DNA from 3 places in the Pseudodesulfovibrio hydrargyri genome. Region 1 is predicted to be linked to each of the others. Evidence: predicted binding sites of a transcription regulator. Region 1 holds the regulator's gene; each other region holds the start of a gene.
What was found. The regulator sigma-54, encoded in region 1, starts transcription at its own class of promoters, with help from an activator protein. The targets are predictions, from matches to a motif close to CTGGCACGGNNNNTGCTT.
Positions count from the first base shown of each region.

Region 2: BerOc1_RS03890 (LeuA family protein) is a predicted target of sigma-54. The motif match lies at 2,206-2,223, and genes of this name have one in related genera.
Region 3: BerOc1_RS07460 (flagellar hook protein FlgE) is a predicted target of sigma-54. The motif match lies at 1,690-1,707, and genes of this name have one in related genera.

Region 1 is NZ_LKAQ01000001.1:52,047-55,321, reverse strand. It holds gene lptB (LPS export ABC transporter ATP-binding protein) at 1-167, shown strand, start outside; gene rpoN (RNA polymerase factor sigma-54) at 405-1,814, shown strand; gene hpf (ribosome hibernation-promoting factor, HPF/YfiA family) at 1,851-2,393, shown strand; gene BerOc1_RS00260 (PTS sugar transporter subunit IIA) at 2,396-2,845, shown strand; gene rapZ (RNase adapter RapZ) at 2,866-3,275, shown strand, end outside.
Region 2 is NZ_LKAQ01000001.1:858,987-862,261, reverse strand. It holds gene BerOc1_RS03900 (hypothetical protein) at 1-196, opposite strand, end outside; gene modB (molybdate ABC transporter permease subunit) at 168-926, opposite strand; gene BerOc1_RS19405 (hypothetical protein) at 934-1,056, opposite strand; gene BerOc1_RS03890 (LeuA family protein) at 1,065-2,159, opposite strand; gene nifH (nitrogenase iron protein) at 2,484-3,275, shown strand, end outside.
Region 3 is NZ_LKAQ01000004.1:647,916-651,190, forward strand. It holds gene BerOc1_RS07460 (flagellar hook protein FlgE) at 1-1,596, opposite strand, end outside; gene BerOc1_RS07465 (OmpH/Skp family outer membrane protein) at 1,934-2,497, shown strand; gene BerOc1_RS07470 (Hpt domain-containing protein) at 2,557-2,916, opposite strand; gene BerOc1_RS18830 (MBL fold metallo-hydrolase) at 3,019-3,275, opposite strand, start outside.

The DNA.
Region 1 (3,275 bases):
ATATCGGTATCCTCATCTCGGATCACAACGTCCGGGAAACCCTGAATATCTGCGACCGGGCCTACCTGGTCTACGAGGGCACGGTCATCCTGGAGGGAGCCCCATCCGAGATCGTCAAGTCCAGCCGCGCCCGGCAGATATATCTGGGCGAGGATTTCCGGCTTTAGCCCGCCGTTTTCGTCTTTTTTTCCTCTTTCCCGATTTACACCGTTGCTAAAGGTTGGTACACTTTTTTCATATCATAATATGCAGGCGGAAATATTAATGTAAACAGGATGTTAACACAATTGTGTTGCATCCTTTAGTTCACTGTGGCATGGTTGAACCGGAAAAAATGTCTGGCGGTTAAAAAAAATTTCTTTATCCGGCAATCGATAAACACAACCTCAAGCGGGTAGCGCATCATGGGATTGGAACTTCGGCAACAGCTCAAGCTCTCACAGCAACTGGTCATGACGCCCCAGTTGCAGCAGGCCATCAAGCTGCTGCAACTGTCGCGGCTTGAACTGCTGGAGACCGTGCAGCAGGAATTGTTGGAGAATCCCTTCCTGGACGAAACCGAGACCGACACCGAGGTCCCGGACAAGACCGAGGTCCTGACCGAATCCCAGGCCGAGGAGGAACTGGTCCGCAACGCGGACTGGGAAAACTACCTGGGCGAATTTTCCTCCACCTCCAAGCAGGCCCTGTCTCGCGACATGGAGATGCCCGAGGAGGGCATGTCCTTCGAGGCCCGCCTGGCCTCGAAGCCCTCTCTGGAAGGGCACCTGAACTGGCAGATGCGCCTGTCCAACTTCTCCGAGCACGAGCTGGCCATCGGCGACGTCATCCTCGGCAATATCGACGCCAACGGCTACCTGCAGGCCACCATGGAGGAGTTGACCGCCATGGTCCAGGCCTCGGAGGAGGAGATCGAGTCCGTTCTGCGCCGCATCCAGCACCTGGACCCGGTCGGCGTGGGCGCCCGGACCCCGCAGGAGTGCCTGCTGGTCCAGATGGAGGTCCTCGGATATGACGACCCGATCCTGGTCTCCCTGGTCAGCGACCACCTGGAGGACCTGGAGAAGAATCGTTACAAGCCTCTGGCGCGCAAGTTCAAGATCACCATGGACGAGCTCAAGTCGTACCTGGATCTGATGCAGACGCTCGATCCCATGCCGGGTGCCAACTTCTCCAGCACCGAGCCGCACTACGTCAGCCCGGACGTGTTCGTCTACAAGTACGGCGAGGACTTCGTCATCATCCTCAACGAGGACGGTATGCCGAGGCTCCAGATGAACACCTTCTACATGGATTCCATGAAGGGCGCGGCCGACAAGGAGAAGGAATATTTCCAGGAAAAGATGCGTTCCGCCGCATGGTTGATGAAAAGTCTGTACCAGCGGCAGCGAACCTTGTATAAAGTAGTTGAGAGCATTGTCGGCTTCCAACGGGCATTCTTCGAGGAGGGCGTGACAAAGCTCAAACCCCTCATCCTCAAGGAGGTGGCGGAAGACATCGAGATGCACGAATCCACCGTGAGCCGGATCACGACCAACAAATATGTCTCGACCCCTCACGGCATCTTCGAGCTGAAGTTCTTCTTCAACTCGGCCCTGGACCTGAACGACGGGTCCCAGGTGGGTTCGGAGAGCGTCAAGGCGCTCATTAAGCAAATGATCGCAGATGAAGACACGAAGAAACCGCTCAGCGACGAGAGGATAGGCGAGATCCTCCAGGAAAAGCTGGAAGTGAACATCGCCCGGCGCACGGTCGCCAAATACCGCTCGGCCATGGGCATAGCTTCGTCTTCGAAACGAAAGCAGTACTTCTAGGGGCTGCTTGAAGCACTCTCAACCAGGAGGCAGCGTATGAACATCAGCTTCACTTTCAAGAACTTCGAGCCTTCCGATCACCTCAAGGGTTATGCGGAAAAGCGTTTTGAAAAGGTAGCAAGATACGTTTCCGATGCGGAGGCCGATCTCCAGGTCAACCTGCTGGTCGACAAGTTCCGCCACAAGGCGGACGTGATCCTGAACTCGGATCGCATACATATCTCGGCCTATGAAGATTCGGAGGACATGTACTCCACCATCGACATGGTCCTGGACAAGCTGGAGGCCCAGCTGCGCAAGATGCGCGAAAAGATGAAGAATCGCCCCAGGCAGGCGCGTCCCAATAAGATGGTGCAGATGAACTACCTGTCCTACGAGGACATCGCTCCCGGTTCAGCGCCCACCATCGTCGGCACCGACGCATACGAGCCCAAGCCCATGTCCGTGGACGAGGCCGCCATGCAGCTGGATGCCCGTGACAACGAATTCCTGGTCTTCCTCAATGCGGAGACCGACGGCGTCAACGTGATATACAAGAGAAAGAACGGCGATTACGGCCTCATCGACCCCGGAAACTAAGCATGAAACTCAGTGATTACCTGGCGAAGGAGCTGATCCTTCCCGAACTCGAGTCCGCAACCAAGTCGGACGTATTGAATGAACTCGTCGCCCCCCTGGGCGTACAATATCCAGAGATGGACACGGACCATGCGGTCCGTGTCCTTCTCGATCGTGAACGGCTCGGTTCCACCGGCATCGGAGACGGCATCGCCATCCCTCACGGCAAGCTTGAGGACCTGGAAAAGGTCATCGTGGTCGTGGGCCGCAGCCGCAAGGGCGTGGAATTCGAAGCGCTGGACCACGCCCCGTGCACCATCTTTTTCCTGGTGCTCGCCCCGGAACAGGTGGCGGGCATGCATCTGCGCGTCCTGGCCCAGATCTCCCGCCTGCTCAAGGACGAGGAATTCCGCAAGGCGTTCCTGTCGGCCGATGACCTTGAGGGCCTCTGGGCCCTGCTCAAAAGCGTGTAACCGAAGGGACGGAATCCGTTGTGACCTCGACCAACCCCTTCCCGGTGGTGATCGTCACCGGACTCTCCGGCTCGGGCAAGAGCACCGCGCTCAAGGTCTTCGAGGACCTGGGGTTCTTCTGCATCGACGGGCTCCCGTCCGAGATGTCGGCCAAGCTGGCCGACCTCATCCTCTCGTTCGACACCAAATACCGCGGTCTGGCGCTCGGCATGGACCTGCGCCAGTTCGAGTTCGTGGACGGCTGGAGCAAGGCGCAGGAAGGGTTCGCTCAACTCGGCATCACCCCTCAGGTCCTGTTTCTCGAGGCCAAGATGGCCGAGCTGGTCCGCCGCTACGCCACCACCCGCCGCCCGCATCCGCTGGAATCACGCAACCTGGGCCTCGAGCAGGCCCTGGAGATGGAAAAGAAGCTTCTGGAGCCGGTGCGCCT
Region 2 (3,275 bases), 810 kb from region 1:
CCCCGTTCTCGTGAAAGGAGATCAGTTCGGCCGGAATCTCGCCCGCCGGGGTGGCGATGACCGTCTGGGTCTCCAGGGGCACGGACTTGAGCCCGCCCGACCCGTGGTATTCCACGGGCAGGATCTCCCGTTTGCGCAAATCGTCGGACGTGTGTTGGGGAATCAATTCACCGTACTGCGTGGATATGGTCTGCATGATAACCTCTCTTGGAGTCTTGGAAGGCGGGTCGGCGCCGGGGGTGGCTGCCGTCCGGAATCCTTGAGGGTGCGGGGCGTCCGGCCAGGCCGTGGCGTCCGATGAAGAGCAATGTCGCGTAGCTGACGAGCAGCAGGGCCAGGGAGAGCAGGCCGGCCTGGCCGTATTCCAGGGACTCGGTGTGCTCGAAGATGGCGATGGAGGCGACCTTGGTTCGGCCCGGGATGGACCCGCCGAGCATCAGGGCCACGCCGAACTCGCCCACGGTGTGCGCGAAGATCAGCGCGGCCGAGGCCGTGAGTCCGCCCTTGGCGTTGGGCAGGATGACGTGCCAAAAGGCCTGGGCGTGGGTCATGCCCGAGCAGCGGGCCGCCTCGACGATGCCGGGGTCGATCTTCTCGAAGGCCGCGCGCATGGGCAGCACCCCGAAGGGCAGGCTGTAGACCAGGGAGCCGATGACCAGCCCGGAAAAGGAAAAGGGCAGGGCAAAGCCGAACAGCGATTCCCAGGCCGCGCCCAGGGGCGAGCTCGGGCTCATGACCATGAGCAGGCCGAAGCCCAGGACCGTGGGCGGCAGGACCATGGGCAGGTTGCAGGCCGCCTCCGCGTACCGCTTGCCCGGCATGCGCGACACGGCCAGCCAGTAGGCCAGGGGCATGCACAGGCACAACAGCAGGGGAGTGACCGCCAGGGCCAGCTTGCCGGTGATCGTCAGCGCCGTGAAATCCATACCGTACCTAGGGGTTGAGGGTGGCCTGGGCCGCCGTAATCGTCGGGGCCGCGTCCGGGGGCGTGGCCGTGGAGGCCGCGCCGGACAGGACGCAGAGCCAAAGACAGATGTACAGGACTTTCTTGAACACGGTCCCTCCTAGTTTTTGACCAGTTTCGAGAGTTCGCTGTCGGTCAGGGGGCGTTCCAGCTCCCAGGCCAGCTTCCTTACTTCGTCGACAAGGGCCGGAAGGCCCTGTTCCGGAAGGTCGAGGCCGTGGTCCGCAAGGGCGCTGGCGATCGCCGCTCGCCCACTTTTTCCGCCAACAGCGACCATCCGGTTCGCACCGATGCGGCCGGGGTCGAAGGGTTCGAAAAGCTCAGGCGACTTGCTGAGGGCGTGCGCGTGAAGGCCGGACTCGCAAGCGAAAATGTCCTTGCCCGCGATCGCCTTGGTTCGGGGAATCGGCACCCCGGCAGCTTGAGAAACGAAATGGCAGAGGTCGCGAAGGTCTTCAACTTTGTACGCATGGCTTTTCTCCTTGAGTGTCAGGTAGGCGGCCAGCTCCTCGGTGGCCGCGATGCCGGACCGTTCGCCGATGCCGAGCAGGCTGACGTCGGCGTAGTCCGCGCCGGCGGACAGCGCGGTGACCGCGTTGCCCGTGGCCATGCCGAAGTCGTCGTGACAGTGCACGGCCAGGTCGATGTTCAGTTCCTTCTTGAAGGCCGTGATCAGGGCCGCAGTGCCGGGCGGGGTCAGCAGCCCCAGGGAGTCGGACAGGCGCACGCGGGACGCGCCCACGTCCTGCGTCAGCCCGGCCGCCTTGAGGGCGAAGTCCTGGTCGGCCCTGGAGATGTCCTCCAGGCCGACGGACACGTATTCCAGGCCCAGGAGCCCGGCCGCGAGAACGGTTCGGGCCAGACGTTCCAGGAGCCCCTCGCGGTCCGTCCCGAGTCGGTTTTCGATGTGCAGGTCGGATACGGGCACGCCGATGTTGATGCGGTCTATCTTAAGGCCCGCGGCCTTGCGGATGTCCGCCTCCCGGCAGGGCGACCAGACGGACAGGGCGGTACCGTTGCGCCGCTTGCCTATCCTCCGTATGAGCTCGTCCAGCCCTTCCTGTCCCACCCAGCCCAACTCGATCTCGTCCACTCCTATGGCAAGGAGGCCGGACACGATTCTCTCCCGCGCCTCCATGGAGAAGTAGGCCCCGAAGAGCTGCGCGCCTTCTCTGAGTGTGGTGTCGATCAACATGTGGTTTGTCCTCTTATTATTGTTGCGGGTGATGCTGACTCTCTATGAGCAGGAAGGGTGCCAATTCTCAATTTATAGCTATCCAGTTGATATTATAAGTGAAAATTATTGACGTAAAAGATAGGGATTTGCCTACGTTTTTGTAGGCTACAACACTTGTGTCTGCGTGTTTGGTGTGAACCTACACTTTTTGTAGGAAGCTACACCGCTGTAGGAAACTATATTTCTCCTTTAAAAACAGATTGTTAACACTGTGTAGGCAGTTTGGCACGGCGTTTGCCTTAAGGGCTTCATCGACGCAAACAAACCCATGGAGGAGAAATCATGAGGAAAGTAGCAATTTACGGAAAGGGCGGAATCGGAAAGTCCACCACCACGCAGAACACTGTTGCCGGCCTGGCTGAGATGGGCCGCAAGGTCATGGTCGTCGGTTGCGACCCCAAGGCCGACTCCACCCGTCTCCTGCTCGGCGGCCTGGCGCAGAAGTCCGTGCTCGACACCCTTCGCGAAGAAGGCGAGGACGTGGAACTCGAGGATATCCGCAAGCCCGGTTTCGGCGGCACCTGGTGTGTTGAGTCCGGCGGTCCGGAGCCCGGTGTCGGTTGTGCCGGCCGCGGCATCATCACTTCCATCAACATGCTCGAGTCGCTGGGTGCCTACGAGGAATCCGAGGGTCTGGACTACGCCTTCTACGACGTCCTCGGCGACGTTGTCTGCGGCGGCTTCGCCATGCCCATCCGCGACGGCAAGGCCCAGGAGATTTACATCGTCTGCTCCGGCGAGATGATGGCCATGTACGCGGCCAACAACATCTGCAAGGGCATCATGAAGTACGCGGAATCCGGCGGCGTCCGCCTGGGCGGCCTGATCTGCAACTCCCGCAACACCGACCGCGAGGCCGACCTGATCACCGAGCTGGCCGCCAAGCTGGGCACCCAGATGATCTACTTCGTGCCCCGCGACAACGACGTGCAGCGCGCCGAGATCAACCGCAAGACGGTCATCGAATGGGACGGCTCCGTGCCTCAGGCCAATGAGTACCGCGGCCTGGCCAAGGCCATCGACGAGAACGAGATGTTCACCATCCCGACCCCGCTCGAGATCGAAGACCTGGAA
Region 3 (3,275 bases), on a different contig from region 1:
CTTGACCGAGATGAGCGTGTTCAGGACCGAGTCCGAGGTGGTGATGACCTTGGTGTTGGCCTGGTAGCCGCGCTGGGTGACGATCATGGTGGCGAACTCCTTGGCCATGTCCACGTTGCTCTCCTCCAGGGAGTTCTGGTTGATGGTCCCGCGTCCCCGGTCTCCGGCTTCTCCCAGCATGGCCTCGCCCGAGGCGTCGGTGGCCATGAAGTTGGTCCCGCCGTCGCGCTTGAGCCCCCACGGACTGTTGAACTTGTACACGGCCACCTTGAACATTTCCTCGGTCTGTCCGTTGGAGAAGTGACCGCTCATGACGCCCTCCTCGTCCACGCTGACGGTATTGAGGTAACCCCAGGTGTAGCCGTCCTGGATATGATACAGGGTGGAGGACGGCTTGTCGTAACTGGTGGTCACGCGGGCGTCGCGGTCCATGTCGTCCATCTCGGGCAGCAGGTCCACGTTGTTGCCGACGGATGCGGCCGTGCCCCCGCCACTGGCCCGCCAGGACCCGTTGTTCGAACTGATTCCGAAATCGTAGCTGATGGTCCGGGTCCCGCCGCCGCTGGCAAAGGTGTAGTCGAACTGTGCCAGGCCGTCCTCGCTGAAGGTCGCCGGAACCCAGGAGGACAGGCTGGTGCCGCCCGCTCCCGACGTGGCCGTGGGATCCAGGGCATAGGCCGACTGGTTGACCAGCACCCCCCTGTCGTTGAAGGTCAAAACCCCCATGGCGGCCAGTCCGGCAGCCGAGGTGCCGTAGGCGGACGAGCCGTCCGATTCCCCGGGCATGGCGATGACGTACTCCCAATAGGAGTAGCCAGGCACCGCGTTGGACAGGTTCGTGGTGGACACCGGGTCGAAATAAATGGTCATTTCGTGGCTGTTGCCGTTCTCGTCGTACACGTCGATGGCCGTGGAGTATTGCGGCTGGGCGTCGCCGAACGGCGAGGCCGCGTTGCTCTGGTTGGCGGCATACGCCTCGACCATGGCGAAGAACGGATTGTTTTCACTGGAAATCTGGCTGGTCGCCGAGTGGTCGAGCTGGGTGACTATCTCCACGGAGGAGGTGGCCAGCGGCTCGGACCGGACCACGCGGGCGGTCTGGCCGTCCACGGTGATGTCCTCGTAGGGCAGCTGGATGTCGGACACGGATGTGCCCCACGTGTCGGTCTCCCGGTCGTAGGCGAACCCCTGCAGCCGATATCCCTGGGGGTTGACCAGATAGGCATCGTTGTTGAAACGGAATCCGCCCGCCCGGGTGTAGCGCATGACGCCCGAGGAGTCGCTGATCCCGAAAAAGCCCTGGCCCGCAAGCGCCAGGTCCGTGGACTCCGTGGACGAGGACAGGGGGCCGTCCGTGAAGATGCCCCGAATGGCGGACACGCCCACGCCCATGCCTATCTGGCTGATGCGCATGGCGTCCGAATCGTACTTGGCGCTGCCCGAGGCCATCTGCTGGCTCATCAGATCGCCGAACAGGATGTTCGAGCGCTTGTAGCCGATGGTGTCCACGTTGGCCAGGTTGTTGGCCAGGACCTGCATGCCCTGGCTATGGGCTATCACGCCCGTGGCGCCCACATACATGCTTCCAAAACTCATACTTCCTCCGATCCGGCGCTGGCCGGATTCGCGGGAACCACCGGGATACCCATTCCCGGCAATAAATTCCCGACGCCTTCTCGGAAGGATAAAGAGCAAGGGGTGTGCCATTAAGAAAACTTCATGTTTCCAAAGGGAAAGGGTCGGCCGGAGCGCGGCACATCCTGCCGGAGGGCGGTCCCGGCCGTCCCCGGCACGGCCGGGGGCCACGGCGGCGGAGCGGCCGGGCGGGGAGCCCTCGCAACCGATCTTTCCCTTGCCAGATACCGGCGGCGCGCGTAGGCTTGCGCGACTTTGAACTCAGAGTGACACCAAACGAAACAATGGAGATATAGTAATGAAACGGATTCTTCCCCTGATCGTCGTCGCCATCCTGGCCCTGGGCCTGAGCGCCTGCAACCAGGAGCAGTCCATGAAGATCGGCGTCGTGGACGAGGCCGCCGCCTTCAAGGAAAACAAACTGGCCACCGAGGCCATGGCCCACCTCCAGGAGATGGGCAAGCCCCTGCAGCAGAAGGCCGAAGCCGCCTACAAGGCCATGCAGGCCAACCAGACCGAAGAGACCGTGGCCGCCTACAAGCTGGCCATGGGCGAGCTGCAGAACACCATGAACGCCGAGCAGCAGCGCATCGTCGCCATGGTCGACGCCAAATTCAACGAGATTCTCGAGAACTACCGCAAGGAAAAGGGGTTGGCCCTGATCCTGAGCAAGCAGGCCGTGATCGCGTCCAGCGAGACCGTGGACATCACCAAGGACATCGAGGCGGCCATGAACAACGTGACCATGGACTTCTCCATGCCCGAAGCGCCCAAGGCCGAGACCCCCGAGGCCGAGGCTCCGGCCGCTCCCGCCGAAGACGCCGCCAAGGCCGCTCCCGCAGAGAAGAAAGACGCGGAATAACCGCGCCGTACACGCAAGAAAAGGCCTGTCCACCGCATGGTGGACAGGCCTTTTTCGTTTCAGACTCCGGCCTGGCCGTCGTCCCGGAAGCGGACCATGAGTTCCCTGGCCTGCTCCAGGCTGTTGTTGAAGTCGTCCAGCCGCTCTCGCAGGACCTCCGGTTTCCCGTTGCGCCCGGCGTATTCCATTTCCAGGGCCAGCCGGCCCAGGGCGTCCGCGCGGACCACGCCGCACATGCCCTTGAGCGAATGGGCCAGCTTGGTCCCCCTGGCCATGTCTCCGGCGGCCAGCGCCTCCGTCAATTCCGCCACGCGCCCCGGGCAGTCCTCGAGAAAGGCATCGATGAGCTCCACGGCCAGGTCCCTGTCATAGGCCAGGCTGGCCAGGAACTGCTCGGTGTCGAACAAATCCCGCGTCATTGCTCCCCCTTCGGTTCCATTAGAATAGTAAGCTTAACACCCGGGAAAGGGGTTGGAAAGTGGTTTTCCGGCCCGTACGCGTCTGTAACAGAGAAGGATCGGCTAATCGCAGGTACAGGCCGCGCCCGATAGCCGTTTCCACCGCCCCCGATCAAAGGCGAGCAGAATCTCCTGCACGGTCCGGTCCCGGCAGTCGCTCAGGCAGCAACGGACCGGCTGACGCCGGAACCCCTCTGCCACCCGCCGGGTAAAGGAGACGTGCGAGCGTACCCACACGTCGTCCTGAGGAGCCTCGGACCGGATCCGCCCGTAGGCCTGCTCCCCGCCCAGGCCGCCCTGCTGCGGGGCGGCGACCACCG